One region of the Janthinobacterium sp. BJB446 genome, then DNA from elsewhere that is predicted to be linked to it. Evidence: predicted binding sites of a transcription regulator. Region 1 holds the regulator's gene; each other region holds the start of a gene.

The links. Region 1 encodes LexA, which represses DNA repair genes until DNA is damaged. Its sites were predicted from a motif close to ACTGTATNNNNATACAGT; they were not measured.
Region 2: the regulator LexA is predicted to act here: its motif matches at 2,572-2,589, upstream of CSQ92_RS17280 (DNA topoisomerase IV subunit B).
Region 3: the regulator LexA is predicted to act here: its motif matches at 3,488-3,505, upstream of imuA (translesion DNA synthesis-associated protein ImuA).

What each region holds. Positions count from the first base shown of each region.
Region 1 covers NZ_PDZK01000001.1:3,111,803-3,119,564, reverse strand. The annotation lists gene purF (amidophosphoribosyltransferase) at 1-788, shown strand, start outside; gene CSQ92_RS13785 (cystathionine gamma-synthase family protein) at 832-2,073, shown strand; gene lexA (transcriptional repressor LexA) at 2,140-2,775, opposite strand; gene rpsF (30S ribosomal protein S6) at 3,051-3,440, shown strand; gene priB (primosomal replication protein N) at 3,461-3,760, shown strand; gene rpsR (30S ribosomal protein S18) at 3,786-4,076, shown strand; gene rplI (50S ribosomal protein L9) at 4,104-4,559, shown strand; gene CSQ92_RS13755 (replicative DNA helicase) at 4,695-6,080, shown strand; gene CSQ92_RS13750 (DUF47 domain-containing protein) at 6,175-6,801, shown strand; gene CSQ92_RS13745 (inorganic phosphate transporter) at 6,844-7,762, shown strand, end outside.
Region 2 covers NZ_PDZK01000002.1:342,802-350,563, forward strand. The annotation lists gene kdpB (potassium-transporting ATPase subunit KdpB) at 1-301, opposite strand, end outside; gene kdpA (potassium-transporting ATPase subunit KdpA) at 311-2,116, opposite strand; gene kdpF (K(+)-transporting ATPase subunit F) at 2,116-2,205, opposite strand; gene CSQ92_RS17280 (DNA topoisomerase IV subunit B) at 2,668-4,665, shown strand; gene CSQ92_RS17285 (molecular chaperone HscC) at 4,665-6,374, shown strand; gene CSQ92_RS17290 (J domain-containing protein) at 6,387-7,762, shown strand, end outside.
Region 3 covers NZ_PDZK01000009.1:30,619-38,380, forward strand. The annotation lists gene CSQ92_RS27775 (error-prone DNA polymerase) at 1-1,308, opposite strand, end outside; gene CSQ92_RS27780 (Y-family DNA polymerase) at 1,312-2,784, opposite strand; gene imuA (translesion DNA synthesis-associated protein ImuA) at 2,711-3,460, opposite strand; gene CSQ92_RS27790 (replication initiation protein) at 3,753-4,967, opposite strand; gene CSQ92_RS27795 (ParB N-terminal domain-containing protein) at 5,296-6,447, opposite strand; gene CSQ92_RS27800 (ParA family protein) at 6,444-7,640, opposite strand.

The DNA.
Region 1 (7,762 bases):
ATGCCAGCCTGAACCCGTGCGTGTTCGAATTCGTCTACCTGGCCCGTCCCGACTCCGTCATCGACGGTGCCTCCGTGTACGCCACGCGCCTGAAAATGGGCGAGTACCTGGCCGAGAAGATCCGCGCCGAATTGCCAGGCGTGCATATCGACGTGGTCATGCCGATTCCCGATTCCTCGCGTCCGGCCGCCATCCAGCTGGCCATGGCGCTGAACATCGAGTACCGCGAAGGCTTCATCAAGAACCGCTATATCGGCCGTACCTTCATCATGCCGGGCCAGGCGGCGCGCAAGAAATCCGTGCGCCAGAAGCTCAACGCGATCCCGTCCGAATTCAAGGACAAGGTCGTGCTGCTGGTCGACGATTCCATCGTGCGCGGCACCACCAGCCGTGAAATCGTGCAGATGGCGCGCGAAGCGGGCGCGACGAAAGTCATCTTCGCCTCGGCTGCGCCGCCGGTGATCTACCCGAACGTGTACGGCATCGACATGCCGACGCGCGACGAACTGATCGCCTATGGCCGCACGACGGAAGAAGTGTGCCGCGAAATCACGGCCGACTACCTAGTGTACCAGGACATCGGCGCGCTCAAGCAGGCCATCGCCGACGTCAACCCGGCCCTGACCAACTTCGAAGCGTCGTGCTTCGATGGCGTGTACGTGACGGGCGACGTGTCGCAGGAATACCTGGACCGCCTGGAATATGCGCGCCATCATCCGAAGGCGGCAGCGCCCGAAGATACGCCGCGTTCCCAGCTGAACCTGAACCTGGCGACAACAGAAGCGTAATTATCTTGCCCGGCTAGCGCCGGGCTTTTTTTGCTCCGCGATCATGAACGATAAAAAAAACTACGGCTTTACCACCACCATCCTGCATAACGACCGCCGCAAGGGCATCGAGCACGGTTCCCTGCACAAGCCCGTGCATACTTCCGTTGCCTTCGGCTACGGCGATGCGCGCCAGCTCGCTTCCGTATTCCAGGGCAAGGAGCCCGGCTTCCGCTACGGCCGCCAGGGCAATCCGACCGTTTCCGCGCTGGAAGACAAGGTCAACAAGATGGAAGACGGCGTCGCCACGCTGTGCTTCGCCACCGGCATGGGCGCCATCGGCGCCGTGGTGCAGGCGCTCTTGCGCGCGGGCGATCATGTCGTGTCGTCGGCCTTTTTGTTTGGCAACACCAACAGCCTGTGGCAAACGGTGACGGGGCAGGGCATCGGCGTGTCGTTCGTCGACGCCACGGACGTGGCCAACGTGGCCGCCGCCATCACGCCGCAAACGCGCATCGTGTTTGTGGAAACCATCGCCAATCCGCGCACGCAGATCGCCGATCTGGCGAAGATCGGCGCGTTGTGCAAGGAACGCGGCATTTTGTACATCGTCGACAATACGATGACGACGCCCTACCTGTTCCGCCCGAAAGCCGTGGGCGCGGGCCTGGTGGTCAATGCGCTGACAAAATCCATCGGCGGCCACGGCAATGCCCTGGGCGGCAGCTTGACGGACACGGGCGTGTTCGACTGGACGCAGTATCCGAACATTTTCGACAATTACAAGAAGGCGGCGCCGGCGCAGTGGGGCATCGCGCAAATCCGCGCCAAGGCCTTGCGCGATTTCGGCGCATCCCTGGGGCCGGAAGCGGCGCACCATATCGCCGTCGGCGCGGAAACCATGGCCTTGCGCATGGACCGCACCTGCTCGAACGCCCTGGCGCTGGCCACCATGCTGGCTGCCGACCCGCGGGTAGCGGCCGTGCATTACCCGGGCCTGGCCGCGCATCCGCAGCACGCGCTGGCGACGGATTTGTTCCGCAGCTATGGCTCGCTGTTCAGCTTTGAGCTGAAGGATGGCATCGATTGCTTCGATTTCCTCAATCGTCTCAATCTTGCCATTCCAGCGAGCAATCTCGGCGACACGCGCACCCTGGTCATTCCCGTCGCCCACACGATCTTTTACGAGATGGGCGCCGAGCGCCGCGCCAGCATGGGCATCGCCGAATCCCTGATCCGCGTGTCCGTCGGTATCGAGGATGAGGCGGACTTGCTCGAGGATTTCCGTAGCGCCCTGGACGCATAAAACGCCTGGGCAATAAAAAAGGGCCGCAACAGTCATGCTGTTGCGGCCCTTTTTACATGCGGAGGTTCAATGCCAGCTGCGCATCAAGCCTACCGCCAAACCTTCCAGGGCGAATTCATCTTCCGGCGATACGGTAATGACCTTGAAGTCGGGGTTTTCCGGCAGCAATTCGATGACGGAACCCGTTTTCTTGTAGCGCTTGACGGTGACTTCGTCGCCGATGCGGGCGACGACGATCTGGCCATTCTTGGCGCTATCGACCTTCTTGACGGCCAGTAAATCGCCATCCATGATGCCGGCGTCGCGCATGGACCAGCCGCGCACCTTCAGCAGGAAGTCGGGCTTGGCAGAAAACAGGGCGGGGTCCACGTTGTAGCTCGCTTCCAGGTTTTCCTGTGCCAGAATGGGCGAGCCTGCCGCCACCCGGCCGATCAGGGGCAGCGACATCAGCAGCGCTGCCGGCACTTTCGATGGCAGGGCTTCAGCGGCCGCGCCGATCAGGCGGATGCCGCGCGAGGTGCCGGGAGAAATCTCGATCGCGCCCTTGCGGGCCAGGGCCTGCAAATGCTCTTCGGCCGCATTGGCCGATTTGAAACCCAGTTCATTGGCGATTTCGGCACGGGTGGGAGGAAAGCCCGTGTTTTCAATCGCGTCCTTGATCAGGTTCAGGATTTGTTCTTGTCGTGCTGTCAGCTTGATCATGAGCGGTGGGTGCATACTAAAATGCTGTCTATATGAACAGTCTGTATTTTTGTACAGTATCGCCCACTATGCAAGGGGATTTCCGTGTTTTAGGCGAATTTCGCAAGAAATACTTGTCCAGGGGCGGAAAGCACGGTGGCGCGCGGGCTTTTCGGGCGCTGGTGGAAGGAATGATTGAAACGTTTGCAAAAGGCGGTTATAATCTTCGGCTGACCTTCCCACACCCGTCTTGACGCCGGGGTGGGCGATTATCAATCCGACCTGAAGGAGTTTGCATGCGTCATTATGAAATAGTCTTTATCGTCCATCCGGACCAAAGCGAGCAAGTGCCCGCGATGATCGAACGCTACAAAGCCAGCGTAACCACCCGCGGCGGTTCGGTTCACCGCGTGGAAGATTGGGGCCGCCGTCAAATGGCTTACTCGATCCAAAAGCTGCCTAAAGCACACTACATCTGCCTGAACATCGAATGCGACAACGAGACCCTGGTCGAGTTGGAAACAGCATTCAAATTCAATGATGCCGTGTTGCGTCACCTGACCGTTAAAATGAAGAAAGCTGAAACAGCTCCTTCGCCGATGATGAAATCGGTACAACGCGAAGACGCGGCCAAAAGCCACCGCACCGAAGCACCAGCAGCCGCTCCAGCCGCAGCAGCAGCTTAATTCTTGACCAGGATCGTGCGCTGAACCAGCTACAAGTAACCGCCATCATTGCCGAGCGCGAAATATTGCGCTATACCCCGGCAGGGCTGCCGATTGTGAATGCAGTATTGCAACACAGTTCGCAGCAGATGGAAGCAGGGATTGCCCGTTTGACCGAGTTTGATGTTGCCGCGCTAGCCGCTGGCGAAATTTCAGGCAGGTTCAGTCAGGCAAGCTTGGGCGGGGTATATCAGTTCACGGGTTTCCTGGCCAGGAAGAGCCGCAACAGCAAGAGTTTGGTGTTTCACATCATTGATTTTAGTGCAGTCAATTCTGACTAGCGCATTTTAGATACAGGAGCCTGACATGGCATTCGGTAAAAAGTTCGACAAAAATAAGCTCAAGCTTAAAGAAAAACGCAAACAGCAAAACCCGTTGTTCAAACGCAAGAAGTTCTGCCGCTTCACCGCAGCTCACGTTGAGCAAGTCGACTACAAAGACGTCGACACGCTGAAAGACTTCGTCCAAGAAAACGGCAAGATCATGCCAGCACGCCTGACCGGTACCAAAGCGCACTACCAGCGCCAAGTTGACACCGCAATCAAGCGCGCTCGCTTCCTCGCGCTGCTGCCATACACCGATCTGCACCACGCTTAATCGGTCAGATATTCCTGGAGAAGAACTATGCAAATCATTCTGTTAGAAAAAGTTGTTAACGTCGGTAACCTCGGCGAAGTCGTCAAAGTCAAAGACGGTTACGCACGTAACTTCCTGATCCCGCAACGCCTGGCACGTCGTGCTACGGCAACCGCTGTGGCTGAATTCGAAGTCAAGCGCGCCGAACTGGAAAAAGCTGCTGCCGCCAAACTGGCCGCATCGCAAGCCCAGGGCGAAAAACTGAGCGGCCTGACCGTTCAAGTTGCTCAAAAAGCTGGTGTTGATGGCCGTCTGTTCGGTTCCGTCACCAACTTCGACATCGCTGAAGCGCTGACCAAGCAAGGTTTTGCTGTTGAAAAAGCACAAATCCGCATGCCTACCGGCCCGCTGAAGATCGTTGGCGAGCACAACGTTTCGGTTGCTCTGCACACCGACGTGGTCGTGGAAGTTGTTATCGCTGTCGTACCAGACGCGAACGCGTAATCGTCTGCGGGCCTGGCCCGCAAGCGTTGCCGCACTATGAAAAGCCGGGTTCGCCCGGCTTTTTTGTGGCCTTTTTTTCGCTCAATTTCAGCCCTTTATTTTTGCCAGCACGCCGAAGCGGGTATAATTCGCGCCATGAACGCCCCCTCTGATCCGCAACTGGATTCCCTCCGTATTCCGCCGCATTCGATCGAAGCAGAACAATCCGTCATTGGTGGTCTGCTGCGCGACAATGCCGCGTATGACCGCATCGCCGACTTCATGCATGCGGAGGATTTCTATCGCTATGACCATCGCATCATCTTCGAGCAAATCGTCAAGATGGTTAACGCTTCCAAGCCAGCCGATGTCATTACTGTTTTTGAAACCCTGACCCAGCTCGGCAAGGCCGATGATGTGGGCGGACTCGCTTACCTGAACGCCATGGCGCAAAACACGCCATCGGCCGCGAACATCCGGCGCTACGCCGAGATCGTGCGCGACCGCGGCGTGCTGCGCAAGCTCATCACCGTCGCCGACGATATCTCCGGCACGGCCTTCAGCCCGCAAGGCAAGGAAGTCAAGCAGATGCTTGACGAGGCCGAATCGAAGATTTTCGCCATCGCCGAAGAAGGCGCGCGCGGCGCCCAGGGCTGGACCGCCATCCAGCCCCTGCTGACGCAAGTGGTCGAGCGCATCGACGAACTGTACAGCCGCGACAACCAGAGTGAAATCACGGGCGTGCCCACCGGTTTCATCGACCTCGACCGCATGACCTCCGGTCTGCAGCCGGGCGACCTGGTGATCGTGGCGGGCCGTCCGTCGATGGGCAAGACGGCGTTTTCCGTCAACATCGGCGAAAACGTGGCCATCGACAGCGGCTTGCCCGTGGCCGTGTTCTCGATGGAGATGGGCGGCGCCCAACTGGCCATGCGTATGCTCGGCTCCGTCGGACAGCTGGACCAGCACCGCCTGCGCACGGGCCGCCTGAACGACGAGGACTGGCCGCGCCTGACGAATGCGATCCAGAAGATGAACGACGCGCAGTTGTACATCGATGAAACGCCGGCGCTCAACTCGATCGAATTGCGCGCCCGCTCGCGCCGCCTGTCGCGTCAATGCGGCAAGCTGGGCCTGATCATCGTCGATTACTTGCAGCTGATGTCGGCCAATACGCCGGGCGACAACCGCGCCACGGAGATTTCCGAGATTTCGCGGGGCTTGAAAGGCCTGGCGAAAGAACTCGGCTGCCCCGTGATCGCGCTGTCCCAGCTGAACCGCTCGCTGGAGCAACGCCCGAACAAACGTCCTGTCATGTCCGACTTGCGCGAATCGGGCGCTATTGAGCAGGATGCCGACGTGATCCTGTTCATTTACCGCGACGAGGTGTATAACCCCGACTCGCCAGACAAGGGAACGGCCGAAATCATCATCGGTAAACAACGTAACGGTCCAATCGGCAGCATCCGCCTCACCTTCATGGGGCAGTACACCAAATTTGGCAATTACAGTGGTGGCCTGGCGCTTTACCAAGGCGACTAACACAGCAGCACTGATATTCCATTGGCCGCCCCTTCATCAAAAGGGGCGGCTTTCTGTAGTAAATAACACGACTCAATGCTTAACGGAGAATGACATGTTTGGACGCTTGATGCCCACTGAGGGCAAGTTTTTTGAATTGTTTAACCAGCACGCGGAACTGTGCGTCAAGGGCGCCAAAGAGATGCTCGGCCTGATGACCAATTTCGACGACCTGGAAAACCGCGTGCATGCGATCGAAAGCATCGAGAAACAGGCGGACAAAGTCACCTACGCCACCGTGGAAATGCTGCACAAGACCTTCATCACGCCGATCGACCGCGACGACATCCATCAGCTGATCACGCGCCAGGACGACATCCTCGACCTGCTGGAAGATGCGGCGCAAACCGTTTCGCTGTACGATCTGAAAGCCGTCACGCCGGAAGCCAAGCGCCTGGCCGAACTGGTGCTGGCCTGTACCGAAAAAGTGCGCGACGCCGTCGCCATGCTGCATAACATGGACAACTCGCGCAAGATCGTCGCCATCTGCGAAGAGATCGACCGCCTGGAATCGGACGCCGACCACGTGATGCGCGCCGCCATGTCCAAGCTGTTCCGCGATGAGCCGGACGTGCGCAACCTGATCAAGCTGAAAGCGATCTACGAAATTCTGGAAACCGTGACCGACCGTTGCGAAGATGTGTCCAATATTATCGAAGGCATCATCGTCGAAAACGCGTAAGCGTTGGGCCTGTCCTGAACCAGAATCAGAAAAGAAACTACAATGACCATACAAATCAGCATCTACGTGCTAGGCCTGTTGATCGTCCTCGCGCTGCTGTTTGACTTCATGAACGGCTTCCATGATGCCGCCAACGCGATCGCCACGGTGGTCTCGACGGGCGTATTGAAACCGCAGACCGCGGTTGCCATGGCCGCCACGTTCAACTTCGTCGCCATCTTCGTGTTCCACCAGCTGACCGTGGCCGCCACGGTGGGCAAGGGCACCATCGACCCGGCGGTGATCGACCAGTACGTGATCTTCGGCGCGCTGATGGGCGCCATCTTCTGGAATTTGTTTACCTGGTACTACGGCATTCCCTCGTCGTCCTCGCACGCGCTGATCGGCGGCCTGGTGGGCGCCGCTGTCGCCAAGTCCGGCACGGGCGCGCTGGTCGCGGCCGGCCTGTGGAAAACCGTGGCTTTCATCGTCATCGCACCCGTGCTGGGCTTTGTGTTCGGTTCGATCATGATGCTGCTCGTGTCGTGGATTTTCGTGCGTTCGACGCCGCGCAAGGTCGACAAGTGGTTCCGCCGTTTGCAGCTGGTATCGGCGGCCGCCTACAGCCTGGGCCACGGCGGCAACGATGCGCAAAAAACCATCGGCATCATCTGGATGCTGCTGATCGCCGCCGGCTACTCGAGCGCGGCCGATGCCATGCCGCCGATGTGGGTCATCATCTCGTGCTACACGGCCATCAGCTTCGGTACGCTGTTCGGCGGCTGGCGCATCGTCAAGACCATGGGCCAGAAGATTACCAAGCTCAAACCGGTGGGCGGCTTCTGCGCCGAAACCGGTGGCGCGATCACCCTGTTCGTCTCGACGGCGCTGGGCATTCCCGTGTCGACCACGCACACGATCACGGGCGCCATCGTCGGCGTCGGCTCGTCGCAAAAAATGTCGGCCGTGCGCTGGGGCGTGG
Region 2 (7,762 bases), on a different contig from region 1:
TGAGGGCGCGCAGGGACGCGGCTTGCGCCTTGCTGCGGCCTTCGGCCAGCGCTTCGGCGAAATTCGCGAACAGCACGGTAAACCACAGCCACACGGCGACGGCGACGATGAAGCCGAATGGCGCTTCGCCCTGGCCATTCAGGGCCTGGATGGCCAGCAAGGTCGTGATGATGCTGCCTACGTAGACGACGAACATCACGGGGCTGCGCCACTGCGTGCGGGGGTCGAGTTTTTTGAACGCATCGACGACGGCGGGGCCGATCAGTGCGGAATCGAACAAAGTCAGGCTTGTGCGTGACATGGTAGCCTCTTATTTGATGAAAAGTTGCAGGTGTTCGACGATCGGGCCCAGGGCCAGCGCGGGAACGTAGTTCAATACGCCGACGAGCACGACAACGCCGATCAGCAGGCCGATGAACATGGGGCCGTGCGTGGGCATGGTGCCGGCATTGGCCGACAGGCGCTGCTTGGCCGCCAGCGAACCGGCCACCGCCAGCACGGGCACGATCACGCCGAAGCGGCCGAACCACATGGCGATCGCCAGCATCACGTTGTAGAACGGCGTGTTGGCGGACAGGCCGGCAAACGCGCTGCCGTTGTTGTTGGCCGCCGACGTGAAGGCGTACAGGATCTCCGAGAAGCCATGCGCGCCCGGATTGGCCACGCCAACCGTGCCCGGTTCGACCATTACGGCGATCGCCGTGCCCGTCAAGACCAGGGCTGGCGTGACCAGGATGGCCAGCGAGACCATCTTCATTTCATAGGCCTGGATTTTCTTGCCCAGATATTCGGGCGTGCGGCCTATCATCAGGCCGGCGATGAAGACGGCCAGGATGGCGAACATCAGCATGCCGTACAGGCCCGTGCCCACGCCGCCGAAAATCACTTCACCGAACTGCATCAGCAGCAGCGGCACCATGCCACCCAGGGGCATGTAGGAGTCGTGCATGGAATTGACGGCGCCGCACGAAGCGGCCGTCGTCACCGCCGCGAACAGGGTCGAGGAGCTGATGCCGAAGCGCGTTTCCTTGCCTTCCATATTGCCACCCGATTGCAGGCTGCTGGCCTGCTGGTCCACGCCCAGCGCCTGCAGGGCAGGATTGGCTTGCTGCTCGGCGCTCATCACGCCGGCCGTCATGACGACAAAGATCAGGGTCATCGCGGCCAGCACGGCCCAGCCCTGGCGCATGTCGCCCGCCATGCGGCCGAACGTGAAGCACAGGCCGGCGGGAATGATGAAGATGGCCAGCATCTGCAGGAAGTTCGACAGCACGGTGGGGTTTTCATACGGATGCGAGGAATTGGCGTTGAAGAAGCCGCCGCCATTCGTGCCCAGCAGCTTGATCGACTCCTGCGACGCGACAGGGCCCATGGCGATCGTCTGCGTCGTCGCCACTTGCGCTTCCATCACGGGCTTGCCGGCCGCATCCAGCACGGGCTGGCCGTCGGCCGTCACTTTCGGCGTTTCATACGCCACGTGGTCGAGCAGGGTCACTTCCTTGTAGGCGGAAAAATTCTGGATCATGCCTTCGCCCATGAAAACGACGGACAGGGCCAGGGACAGCGGCAGCAGAATGTACAGGGTCGAGCGCACCAGGTCGACCCAGAAATTGCCGATCGACTTGCCCGAGCGCGAGGCGAAGCCGCGTACCAGCGCGAAGATCACGGCGATGCCGGTGGCCGCCGAAAAGAAGTTCTGGCACGCCAGGCCCAGCATCTGGGTCAGGTAGCTCATCGTCTGTTCGCCGCCGTAGCCCTGCCAGTTGGTATTGGCGACGAAGCTGACGGTGGTATTGAACGAGGAATCGGGGCTGACGGCGCCCAGTCCCTGCGGATTGAGTGGCAGGAAGCCCTGCAGGCGCTGCAGGCCGTAGACGAAGACGGCGCCCACGGTATTGAAGACGATCAGGGCGATGGCATAGCTTTTCCAGCCCATGGCCTTGTCGGCGGGAAGGCCGGACCAGCGGTACAGCAGGTTTTCCAGCTTTTGCAGCCAGCCCAGGCCGCGCACGGGGCCATCGCCGGCCACCCTGGCCATGTACAGACCCAGCGGATAGCCGGCGGCCAGCAGCACGGCCAGGAAAGCCACCAATAACAGTATCGATTGCGTCGTCATCACAGCTCCTCCGCCTTCAGCAGCGCCACCAGCAAATACACGAGCAGGCCAGCCGAGACGACGGCGCCCAGCACATAAAACGCGTTCATTTGACGCTCCCTAATTTGTCGCAGGCGACGGCAAAGCCGGCCGCCACGACGAAAAACACGGCAATCAAGCCGAGATACACGAGATCCATTCCCACCCTCATTCAGGTTTGTTTTGATAGTGAGCAGATTAGCCAAAAGGGTCTAAAAAATTCGTAAAGACTGGGGAGGCAGCTGTAAACAAGATGTAAAAACGGGGGCTTTACCGCATAAAATCCAGCACAATTGGCGCAAAACCACGCGCGCGGCGCACTGTTGTTGCCTTGGAGTAGCGCTATTGCCCGCCGATCAAGATAGAATGCGCGAGCGTCCGCACAAGGACGCCAAGCCTGCCGCACTGCCCTCCCCCAGTGACGCTGGACGGGATATACTGTATATTCATACAGTTATCGCCGCCGCTGTCATTGCGCCCGCAGTGCCCTGGCCTGGCGTTCCAACCACTGTCTTTACTTAGCTTGAACACGTATGGCCACTAAAAAACCAGCATCCGACTACAGCGAATCATCCATCCGTGTCCTGAAAGGACTGGAACCCGTCAAGCAGCGCCCGGGGATGTACACCCGCACTGAAAATCCGCTGCACATCATTCAGGAAGTGATCGACAATGCCTCCGACGAGGCGCTGGGCGGTCATTGCACGCATATCGCCGTCACGCAAAACACGGATGGCAGCATTACCGTCGAAGACAATGGCCGCGGCATTCCCGTCGGCCTGCACCCGGAAGAAGGCGTGCCGACGGTGGAAATCGTGTTTACACGGCTGCACGCGGGCGGCAAGTTCGACAAGGGTTCGGGCGGCGCCTACGCGTTCTCGGGCGGTCTGCACGGCGTCGGCGTGTCCGTCACCAATGCGCTGTCGACGCGCTTGGAAATCACCGTCTGGCGCAAGGAAAGCGACGGCAACGGCTTGCACCACATGGTGTTTGCGAATGGCGACGTGATCGAGCCCTTGAATTCCCGCCCCGCCCCGCGCGACGGCAAGAAGTCGGGCACGCGCGTCACGGCCTGGCCCGACGCAAAATATTTTGATTCGCCCAACATCTCGCAAACGGAGCTGCAACGCCTGCTGCGCTCGAAAGCCGTGCTGCTGCCGGGCGTCACCGTGACGCTCACCAACGCGAAGACGGGCGACACGCAAACCTGGCAGTACGCGGAAGGCTTGCGCGGCTACCTGACCGAAACGCTGGCGCAGGTATCGAATGGCGAAACCCTGATTCCCCTGTTCGAAGGCGCGCAATACGCGGGCCCGGACTCGGAAGGCTTTGCCGAAGGCGAAGGCGCGGCCTGGGTGGTGGCGTGGACGGAAGAAGGCGCCATCGTGCGCGAATCGTACGTCAACCTGATCCCCACCTCGAATGGCGGCACGCACGAATCGGGCTTGCGCGACGGCCTGTTCGGCGCCGTGAAGAACTTCGTCGAAATGCACTCGCTGCTGCCGAAAGGCGTGAAGCTGCTGCCCGAAGACGTGTTCGCGCGCGCTTCCTTCGTGCTGTCGGCCAAGGTGCTGGACCCGCAATTCCAGGGCCAGATCAAGGAACGCCTGAACTCGCGCGACGCCGTACGCCTCGTCTCGACCTTCACCAAGCCGCCGCTGGAACTGTGGCTGAACCAGCACGTCGACTACGGCAAGAAGCTGGCCGATCTTGTGATCAAGCAGGCGCAGTCGCGCCAGCGCTCGCTGCAAAAAGTGGAAAAGAAAAAATCCTCGGGCGTGGCCGTCCTTCCCGGCAAGCTGACCGATTGCGAATCGTCGGACATCGCGCGCAATGAACTGTTCCTCGTCGAGGGCGACTCGGCGGGCGGTTCGGCCAAGATGGGGCGCGACAAGGAATTCCAGGCGATCCTGCCCCTGCGCGGCAAGGTCTTGAACTCGTGGGAAACGGACCGCGACCGTCTGTTCGCGAATAACGAGATCCACGACATTGCCGTCGCCATCGGTGTCGATCCGCACAGCGTGGGCGATACGCCCGACCTGTCCGGCCTGCGCTACGGCAAGATCTGCATCCTGTCCGACGCGGACGTGGACGGCTCGCACATCCAGGTACTGCTGCTGACGCTGTTCTTCAAGCACTTCCCGGCCCTGATCAACAAGGGACACATCTGCATCGCCCGCCCGCCTTTGTACCGCGTGGATGCGCCGGCGCGCGGCAAGAAGCCGATGCAGAAAATCTATGCGCTCGACGACGGCGAACTGCTCGCCATCGAGGACAAGCTGCGCAAGGAAGGCGTGAAACAGGGCGCCTGGTCGATCTCGCGCTTCAAGGGCCTGGGCGAGATGAATGCCGAGCAGCTGTGGGAAACGACGATGAACCCGGACACGCGCCGTCTGCTGCCCGTCACGCTCGGTGAAGTCGACCACATGGCCTCGGCCTCCCGCTTCAATATGTTGATGGGCAAAGGCGAAGCGGCCGGACGCCGCGCCTGGATCGAAGAACACGGCAATGAGGCGGAGGCGGATATCTGATGATCATCGGTATCGACCTGGGCACCACCAACAGCCTGGTCGCCATCTGGCGCGATGGCAAGGCTTCCATCATCCCGAATGCGCTCGGTGAACACCTGACGCCGTCGTGCGTCAGCATCGACGACGACGGCACCGTGCTGGTGGGCCGCGCCGCGCGCGAGCGCCTGCAGACGCACCCGCAGCTGACGGCGGCCGTCTTCAAGCGCTACATGGGCAGTGAAAAGAAGATCACCCTCGGCACGCAGCAATTCCGTCCGGAAGAGCTGTCGTCGATGGTGCTGCGCGCGCTGAAGGAAGATGCCGAAGCCTTTTTGGGGCACAAGGTCGAGGAAGCCATCATCACCGTGCCCGCGTATTTCAGCGATGCGCAGCGCAAGGCCACGCGCATCGCCGGCCAGCTGGCGGGCTTGCGCGTGGAGCGGCTGCTGAACGAGCCGACGGCCGCCGCGCTGGCCTACGGCATCCGCGACAAGGAACAGGAAAGCAAATTCCTCGTCTTCGACCTGGGTGGCGGCACCTTCGACGTGTCGATCCTGGAACTGTTCGAAGGCGTGATGGAAGTACGCGCCTCGGCCGGCGACAATTTTCTGGGCGGCGAAGACTTCGTCACCGTGCTGGTCGACGCCTTTTTGGAAGGCAGCGGCTTGCGCGATGCGGCCGGCAGCCGCCTGTTCGACCCGCGCCAGCAGCAGCTGCTGCGCGATGAGGCAGAGCGCGTCAAGCGCCTGCTGTCGGACCAGCCATCCGTGCGCATGGCCACGCGCTACCAGGACAAGGAATACAGCTGGGAGATCAGCGAAGACAAACTGGCGCAATTGTGCGAGCCCCTGCTGGCCCGCCTGCGCCTGCCCGTGGAACGGGCGCTGCGCGACGCCACCATCCGCGCCGCGGAATTGAATGAAGTAGTGCTGGCCGGCGGCGCCACGCGCATGCCGCTGGTGCGCAAACTCGTCTCGCGCATGTTCGGCCGCTTCCCCGCCATCCACCTGGATCCGGACGAAGCCGTGGCGCTGGGCGCCGCCGTGCAAGCGGGGCTCAAGATGCGCGACGCGGCGCTCGACGAAGTGGTCATGACGGACGTGGCGCCGTACTCGCTGGGCATTTCCATTTCGCGCCAGGTCGGCGCGAACCAGTATGAAGGCGGGCATTACCTGCCCATCATCGAGCGCAATTCCGTGGTGCCCGTCTCGCGCACGGAAAACATCACCACCATCCACGACAACCAGAAGGAAATCAACGTGGCTATCTTCCAGGGCGAGTCGCGCCTGGTGGCCGACAACGTCTTCCTCGGCAAGATCAGCTTCCCGATACCCGCGAAAAAGGCGGGCGAAATCGGCATCGACGTGCGCTTCACCTACGACGTCAGCGGCGTGCTGGAAGCGGAAGTGACAGTGCTGGCCACGCAGGAAAAGCACAAGATGATCATCAGCGACAACGCGGGCGTGATGACGCCGGAACAGATCGAGCAGCGCTTTGCGGAACTGGCCGACCTGAAGATCCACCCGCGCGAGCAGATGGAAAACCGCACCCTGGTCACGCGCGCCGACCGGCTGTACGAACAGTCTCTGGGCGACGTGCGCCAGTACCTGGCAGCGCACACGGCCAACTTCCAGGCCGCGCTGGAAACGCAGGACCCGAACACCATCCGCAAGGCACGCCAGGCGCTCGACGAAGTGTTGCGCCAGGTCGAGAGCGAGAGCTTCCTGTAAATGGACGGCGGCATGGACAACGGACAGCGCAGCCTGTGGGCAATCCTGGGCACGGAGCCGACCGGCGACGAGCGCGCCCTCAAGCGCGCGTATGCGAAGCGTCTGAAGGTGACGCGTCCCGAAGACGATCCGGCCGCCTTCCAGGAACTGCGCGAAGCGTATGAATACGCGCTGCGCCATGCGCACCTGTTTGCCGAGGAATTACCGGAACCGCCAGCGGCCGAAGCGGAAGCGGAAGCGCCAGAAGCACCGCCGATGGAACCGGCCGACTTGTGGGGCGTCATCGATGAACCCGCGCAGGAGCCGCCCGCAGAACTGTGGGGCGTCATAGCCCAGGAGCAGACGCCGCCGCCAGAACAATGGGGCGTGATCGCCATCGATCCGGCGCAGGAAGCGGCCAACCTGTGGCAAGGCTGCCTGGCGCAGACGCGGCACGCGGATGCCAGCGAGGTGCTGGCGGGAATACTGCAGGACGACGCCATGCTGAACCTCGACGTGCGCGAGGAATTCGACCTGTGCGCGCTGCGCTATTGCGCCAGCGCCGGCTATACGCTGCCGCTGCGCCAGGCCCTGTTCGAGCAGCTGGGCTGGGACCACGATTTTTCCTACCTGGCGCGCAGCCATGCGGACCTGGTGCGCGGCGCCGTGCAGCGCTACCGGGCCGACCACTCGTTTGCCCATTTCAGCGACAACCGCGACAGCTATCCCGGCCTGGACTGCATCATGTCGCAGCAGCCGCCATCGGCCTACGCGCGCCAGCTGTTCGATCAAAAATTCAACCTGCAGCTGCGCGAACTGCTGCACGCGATACGCTGGCAGCACGGCGAAATGCTGGCTTACAAGCTCGATACGGACCTGTTCGAGCAATGGGAGCAGGCCGTCCATGCCAAGCGCTACTTCAAGCAGACGGCGCTGGCCTCGGGCGGCCTGGGTTTCGTGCTGCACTTCATGCTCGCTGGCGTGCTCGATGCGGCCGGCTTCAAGCTTGGCGACACGGCCGCCTATGCCAGCCTGCTGGGCTTCCAGGCGCTCGCCTTTGCTCTGCTGGCCATGCATGCCTTGCGCTGGCCGGCACCCCTGTTCGCGCGGTTCGACACGCTGCAGGAAGCACTGCAGGAACGCCTGCCCACGCTGTGGCAGCGGCCAGGCTTGCGGCAACTGGGCTGGATCGTGCCCTACCTCGTGCTGGCGCTGCTGCTGTTCCTGCCCGAACGCAGCGAGACCATGCGCCTCGTTACCGCGGCCGGCTTGTGCGCGTCGGCCCTGCTCGCGTACGCGATGAACCGCCAACTGCTGCATGGCATGCTGCTGCTCCTGTGCCTCGGCCTGTCGCTGTTCGCCGCCATGTTCATGAGCGGCAAAGGCCCTGCGGCGCTGGCCATCGGCGA
Region 3 (7,762 bases), on a different contig from region 1:
ACGCAACACGCTCTTCGGGCGATAGCTGATGACAACGGCCGTGAGTGCAGCGCGAGTGCGGCCGTATTTTTGATAGATATACTGGATCACCTCCTCACGGCGCTGGTGCTCGAAGTCCACGTCAATGTCGGGAGGTTCGTTACGTTCCTTGGAAATAAATCGTTCGAACAGCAGGGTGCCACGCGATGGATCGACCTCGGTCACGCCCAAGCAGTAGCACACTGCGCTGTTGGCCGCCGAACCCCGTCCCTGGCACAAAATCCTGTTGGCCCGTGCGAAGCGCACGATATCGTAGACCGTGAGAAAGTAGCTCTCGTAGGACATCTCAGCAATCAATTCGAGCTCCCGCTCGATGAGAGACTGGACGTTGGCCGGCACGCCCGCGGGATACCGCCAGTGGGCGCCGAGGTAAGCCTGCTGCCGCAAATAACCGTTTGGCGTCATCCCCTCTGGCACAATCTCCACCGGGTATTCGTAACGCAACTCGTCGAGCGAAAACGTACACAGATTTGCGACGCGGACCGTCTCCTCGAGCGCGGCGCGCGAGTAAAGATTCCCCAGCCGGACCCTGGAGCGCAGGTGCTGCTCGGCGTTGGACGCCAGCCGATAGCCACAGTGTGCAACAGGCACACCATGGCGGATCGCGGTCATGGTGTCCTGCAGAGGCTTGGCCGAGCGCACATGCATCACGACGTCGCCGGTAGCCACCACGGGCAAGTCGAACTGCGCAGCGACAGCAGCGACGATGTCCTTGTGTTCCTGGTCGCGTGATCGGAAGTGCAAGGTCAGTGCGATTCGCGCACGACCAGCGGCACATTGCAACAGCCAGGCCCCCTGCCGCTCGATAACTTCGAGTCCCGCTCCATAGTGTGGCAGCAGTATCAGCTGACAATCGGGCATACCACGCAACGCCGCCAAGTCAGGCGGCGGCGCCGCGATATCGCGAGGCCGCACAAGATACTCTCCCTTTTTCGCGCGCCTGCGGGCGACGGTGATCAGCTCGCACAAGTTGCCATAGCCGTTCCGATTCATGGCCAAGATTAGGAGGGAGAAGGGCGGGGTGCCATCCTCCGGCGTCACCAGCATCTGGCTCCCGATCAGCAACTTGAGGCCGGCCTCTTTAGCGGCGAGATGTGCCTTCACCACACCGGCCACCGTGCATTCGTCGGTGATAGCCAGAGCGTGATAGCCCAGACCAGCGGCGCGCTGCACCAGCTGCTCTGGCGCGGACGAGCCATGCAAAAACGTAAAATGGCTCACGCATTGCAATTCGGCATAGGAGGGGAGGGCGGTCGCCATGGCACGCATCGGTCAGGCGTAAAGCCCATGCAGAAACCAGCGACTATCCGCGGTGCGCTCAAGGTAAATCCAGTAACACGTCGCATCGGTACCTTGCGCCACATAGTAGTCGCGCGCGACCGACTTCGCATCCCACCAGCCGGCCTCAAGTCGCTCAGGTCCGCGTATCAACCTGAGAGGGCTCAAATAAAACGGCCGTTCGTCGCGCGTCAGCAGCTGTATCGGCTTGGGCAGCACAAAACACGGACGATCCAATACCAATTCATCTACAGTGGAAGAGGCCATTTTTGCCGTGGCCGGCCCCCAGCTGTTGCACTGCTCGGGCCGATGGTCGGGAGACGCCACCGGCACCAAAACGTTTTCCGGACCTAGTCTCGCGGACAACAGTTCCAACAGACGAGTGAAATCAGCCGGCGAGCCGCCCGGTTCCGGAAACAGCTGATCGGTCAGCGGCTGCCTCGGTTCGAGCTGCACCACCTCCAGTCGCAGACCAATGACCGGCGCGCTCAATTCTGTCTTGGCCAGGCGCTCCCGCAACAGCCGCAACAAATGCGTCTCTTTCCACGCCGGCTCGGCCAAGGAAATTTCGACAGGCGTCGGCGGCACTGCAGAACGGCCGCGCTCGTGCTCCAGCTGCAGTCTAAAAGTAATAACGGCCAGCTGGCGTGCAGCAAGCCAGCCTGTGAGCTGCAAGATCAAGGTCGTGGCGCCATGCATCAACGCTTCCGCATGCTCGATTCGATCGAAGGTTTCGATATGGGCGAAGAATTGCGCCGGCACCGATATCCAGCGATGCATCTCTTCAATATCGCCGTACGCACGATCGAGGGCATGCAAGAGCTGTTTGCTCGTCCGCCGTAGCAGTCCAGCCCTCGGCAATTTCCGCACATCGCTCAGCGTACTGGCGCCGATACCATCGAACCAGGTAAGGAATGGCGCGGCGGATGGAACAAGTGAACAGGGTAACCCGTCGAGGCGGAAAGCCAGAGTTGCGGATTGCAGGCACCTTCTACGCGGAGAATGCCGTCCACTCTTTACGTGAGCAAGCAGCCAGGCACCTTCCGCCGTCGGCGCCGCACCCAACCGCCCGGTAAATCCGAGGAGGCGGATACTATCGCGTACGCGCCGACACAATGCAAGCGGACCACCAAACAACGCAAGACTCGCACCGACATCAAGCAACAGGCTGAAATCATCAGTAAACGCAACCTCGGGCGTGAACTGCAGCATGGCCATCGCGATGGAATCGAGCGCTCGCGATTCCTTTTCTATCTCACGATCCAAAATGATCGCACCAGGTGCAATGGTCTCCACGCCGCCAGACCGCATGCCAATTCGCACGCCGGCATCGATCGCCTCTGTCGAAGCGACCAGCACTTTTCCACCATCCACGACCACATAAGAGCCTGACTCAGACCAAGACGGGCGGAGCGTTTCGAGCGGTAACAGCGGCAGGTATAAAGTTAATAGCAGGGGCGTTTTCATGATGCACGGGGTGACGACCAGTAGGCATATCAGCAAGCGGAATAAACAAGGTTTTATCGGAAACAGGACCACGTCGCTTTAAAACCTCAACGTGGACACCACCCATCGCTGGTCGAACTCCCAGCCGAAGGGACGCGGGCGAGGCTTCACTTGCGCACGCCATAGGACGAATCAACCAGAACCATGTTTCTGCACCCTGGGCGGCCAAATTCAAGCGCCGCAACGAGTCGGAGCGGATATGGTTCTGCCAAAACACGACAGCACCACAACTACCATTTTTAAGTATTTGTTCCGTCGTCCAAAGAGCATCCCCAGTGCTGGGGGCCCGAACCCATAGCAATCGACCGACATCGATGCCCCATATCTTGAATGCAAGCGAATGCGGAATATAAGGAGGCTGAACCATTACAATTCTTTGCTTATCCGACAACTTCGCAAGCAATGGCTTAAGCAGTTGCAACTCACCAATACCTGATTGCTGAACAAGCAACTCAATAAGCGACGAACGTGGCCAGCCAGCACCAGGCAATTCTCCATCCAGCGACGAATATCCGGACGAACAGCTGACATCGTGTGACACTGCCAGCTCACTTGCACGCCAGACGTGAGAAATCACCAGCGGATCAGTGACCTCCGTGGATAATTCAGAGCAAACTTGAGAACAGAGCAAAGCCATGAGAAAGCACAATCTTTATCAACGAATACTGTATGGATGTACAGTGTATGCTCGATTGTTTGATTGTGCAAGAGCCGGCTTCAGCTAAAAAAACCCGCTGAACAAAAAAGCTCTTGAGCCTGCCTTCGCGCGCGGGCGTCCCCGCTTGCTTGCGCCCCGACGGAACCCCCGTCGCCACGCCCGGCTAACTTGGAAACCCATAAATTCAACATCCTAAAAACCAACACCAACAGCACGCAACCGACTACATGCTGCAAGCACCACCAGCCCCAAGATCACGATCCTGAAAAAATTATCCGTCCTCGACCTGCTGCCCACCATCAGAAACAACAGCAATCTGACCAGCCACACCATAAATACCCGCAAGCGGAACAAGTTGCAAAAAAGCAACCCCCACTGCAGGTACCTGATGTGTAGCAAACTTAACATCCGCCAGGGCTGCGCCGGCGCTCGGTGCAGCCGGCGTTTTCAGAACCTGTCGGGCTTGTTCAACAAGCGTTTTGTAGGTGGCCACCGTCTGCCGGGTTACGCCGGCGATGCGTCCGATCGCGATCTGGGTAAGACTCTCTCCGCGTTGTAGCAAAAGCCTGCAGGCGGCGCGGATCCTGTCCGCTGTACTCTTCTGCCGTTCGCAGTGAGTGCGTTCTGCAGCCAGGCTTTGGCGCGCCGGAAGCGGCAGGTCCGGGTCGAGCTGCATGATGCCGCGCTTGCAGCGGCCACTGCCCGTGTAGTTAGTCCACGTCCAACGCGCAATCGAGCGTATCGTTGCCTTCAGCGACGATACAGGCAGATCCTGGGCAAAGCCTTGCTGCGTGAATCTATTCAAGTCGTGGGCTTTGGCATCAAGCCAGCGTACGAAACTGTCGTAGTTTCCCTTCTCACGCTCACGATTGACGATGGAATAAGCATAGTGGCGCAAATGCTCGAAGAGCAGACAGTGGCGGGAGTGTGCAATGTCGTCGACCTTGACTCTCTTTGCCCAAGGAGCTGCCACGGCCAGGTCGACGTAGTCGGCCAGGGCGCCCAGCTCATACACTGAGTTGTGTAACTCTTCGGTCGACCACCATGGATGTCCTGGCGTCTTGGCCACCGGTCCTGAGTGGAAATTGGGATCTGCGCGCAGCGCTATCGAGAATGCTGCGTAGACGGCCTTCATGAATGCAATAGGCTTGTCGCGCGCGGCCTCGGTCGTGCACACCGGGGTAATCGCATAATACAGGTGGCTATTTCCGGAAGCGCGATTTCGCACGATCAGGTTTGGCGCAGGCAGGCCTGCATCTTCCCATATCATGGAATTTGCATGGTCGAGGTCAAAGATCAGCCAGCTGACAAGACCAGGCCGATTGATTTGCATATACGGATAACGTACCGCGAACTCACGTGGGCGAGTGCGGGTCGCCGTTTTGTTGTCGCTGCACCGCGGAATATAGGCCGCCTCTTGCAGCACCCGGTGCAGGGCGGTACCTTGCTCGAAATATCGAGCATCGGGCTCAGCGACGCTATTCACCTTTTGCTCCCAGGGAGCAGCAAAACGGTGCCAGCTTGTAGCACAAGCCCGGTACATAGTTCGAATTTTAGGGCGAGCAGATACTCACCTCGGCCATGATTCTTCATGGGAGCTCCAATTGCCAAGTGACAGGCGTAAAAAATCCCTTGCACTGACTTGAGCACCGAACTAGAATCACGGCTGAAGAGTACGTGATTCATGTTTTGGCACTGCCAGAGCATTAGCAGAGGCCCGGTTCCCGCCGGGCCTTTTGCTTTTCAGGGCATCAAATTGTTAGCGTTTCAGATTAGCTCGTCATCGCAGTCCTTATATTTCGTTGATTGACCGGTTATTTCTTGTTGCCATCAGCCAAGACTTGTAGCGCCTTGGTAATTTCGTTCATGGCCAGTTCGGCATCCACATCGCTGGTAAATTCAAGACGCAGCACTTTTTTGGCCTGATGGACCTTGCAATAAGTTGCACGCCCCGAGCGTACGGTCACCGGCGCCGGCGCTGCGCGCGGCGTAATCGCAGGCCGAGCTGACCTGGTCGCCATCGCCACTGCCTCTGACTGGGAGGATGTACCACTGACAATCGATTCAATCGCTGCCATGACCCCTTCGGTGTGGCCCTTGGCATGGAGCGCAGCCAACTCGGCGGCCGCATTGCGGCCGAGCTTATCCTGCTGTGCGTCGAGCAGCGGTATCGCCGCAGCCGGCAATTCGCCGAACACCATCAGATTGGCAACTGTAGTTCGAGGCACGCCGGCATGCTTTGCGACATCGGCAATGGTCAGCTTTGGATCTTCGTCCAGCAGTTTCTTGAAGCCTACATACTTCGCATAATCCGGCAGAGTGTTGTGAAGCAAGTTCGCGTAGAAAGCATCACGGTCAGCGTGTTCGTCGTCCGACAGATCCAGTACGGCAGGGATTGTTGCGCGGCCACGGTCTACAAAAAAATCAAACCGGTTATGTCCGGACACCACCTCATACCAGCCATCCCGGGCAGGGCGCAGCGTCACGGGCGTGACCAGCTTGTTGCTATCGAGGTTGGCGTACAGCGCTTCCCTTTCCGCATTGGTCAGCTGTCGCTGGCGCCCAGGAATCTTGCGGATGCGGGCCACTGGTGCCTCGAAGGGCACACCCGCACTGCGGGCCGCCTCGTCAAGCGCGGCTTTAAGCGACTCGACTTCGGCCTGGCTTGCTTCCTGCAGTTGCGCAAGGCGCACGCGAAGCTCAGCGGACTCGGCCTCTGAACCGCCATCAGCCTGTTTGGCCAGCGCCTCCTCGAGCTGCCGCTGCAGTTCATCAATCTTGGCCTGGTACTTCAGTGCATCAAGGCGGAAAGCGCCGAGTTGGCCGGGCATGGTCACATTGCGCTGGCTGGCAATCGGCGTAGGGGGATTCTCGCTGACATTGCGTTCCAGATTGGCCGTCTGACCAAGCAGTCGCGCCGCCAGCTTATTGACGCGCGGCGGGCGTTTGTCGTCTTTGGTACTCATACTGCTTCCTTCGTTTCGCGGTGCGCCCAGCAAGTTTGCAGGGAAACGTCGAGTTCCGCCACGACGGCATTGAACGCCTCAATAGCACGGTTATAGGTGCGCTGACTGCCGTCATAGCTCTCGAGATCGTAAATAGTCTTGAATTCCGCGTAAGCATTTTTCACCAGATCGGTCTCCGGAATCTCAGCCGTTCCTAGCAGTTCCGGATAGGTCTGCTTGATCCACGTCTTGACGATATCGGTCATCGACACTGAAGACTTCACCTTCGACAGCACGATCTTGATGAACTCGAATTCCTTGTCGATGTCCTTGCCTTCCCGCATCGAGTTGAACAACTCGGAAAACTGCCGGAAGAATTGCGTTGACGATGCGTAGTCCAGCGTTTCCGGGGGCAGGGGGATGATCATGCCGTCTGCAGCCATGAAGCTGGCCAGCGCCAGGTACGACAAGGTAGGAGGCGTGTCAATAATAATTACGTCATATTTTTCACGCAACGGCTGCATGGCCTTGTTCAAGACGTCCCAGAACTGAAAATTCGGATCGCCGGCTTGCTTGTTCGGCAAGTAATAGTCGGCGCCAAACAGATCCGGCGACGATGGAATCAAATCAATACCGTCCCAGTAGCTGGGTAGTGCCGCATAGAGAAGATCTTCCTTGTCACCATAGACGACCGGCATGACCGTCATATCCTCGTTCACCTCCGCATCTGGCACAAATCCCATCAAGGTGGTAGTCGATGCCTGCGGATCTAGATCGACCAAACAAACGTCATGTCCCATCAAGGTCAGCCCCTGCGCCACCGCAACCGTAGTGGTAGTTTTGCCCACGCCGCCCTTGAAGTTGCCACAGCAGACGACAAGACCCAGGGTGCCGGCAGGGCGCCGCTTGTGCGGGCCGATCTGCCGCACGATGGCTCGCGCTTCGGCCAGGGTGAACATGCGGCTGCGGCCGTTACCCTTCAGCTGACCAGCTGGTATGATTCCCTTGCTGCAGAGATGATTGAGCTTCGTGCGCTCGATATGGCACATTTGTGCCAGTCGTGTACCCGATATCATGGGTGACGTTTTCCGTGGCCATGGTGCCAACAGATCGTCACGCAGCTGCAGCAGGGTCGCCTCCGCGCGATCGGCGATGCGGATCAACCCGTCGATATCGACGACGTTTCGTGCAGGCAGAATTCGTTTGGCGGACATGCGCTTACCTCGGTGATTGGTGGTTTTTGGCATTGTCGCCGCTTTTTGCAAAAAAACCCAAAAAGCGATGACGCGACCGGATATTAACGTTTACAGTCAAAAACGTATATAACTTTCCTTGG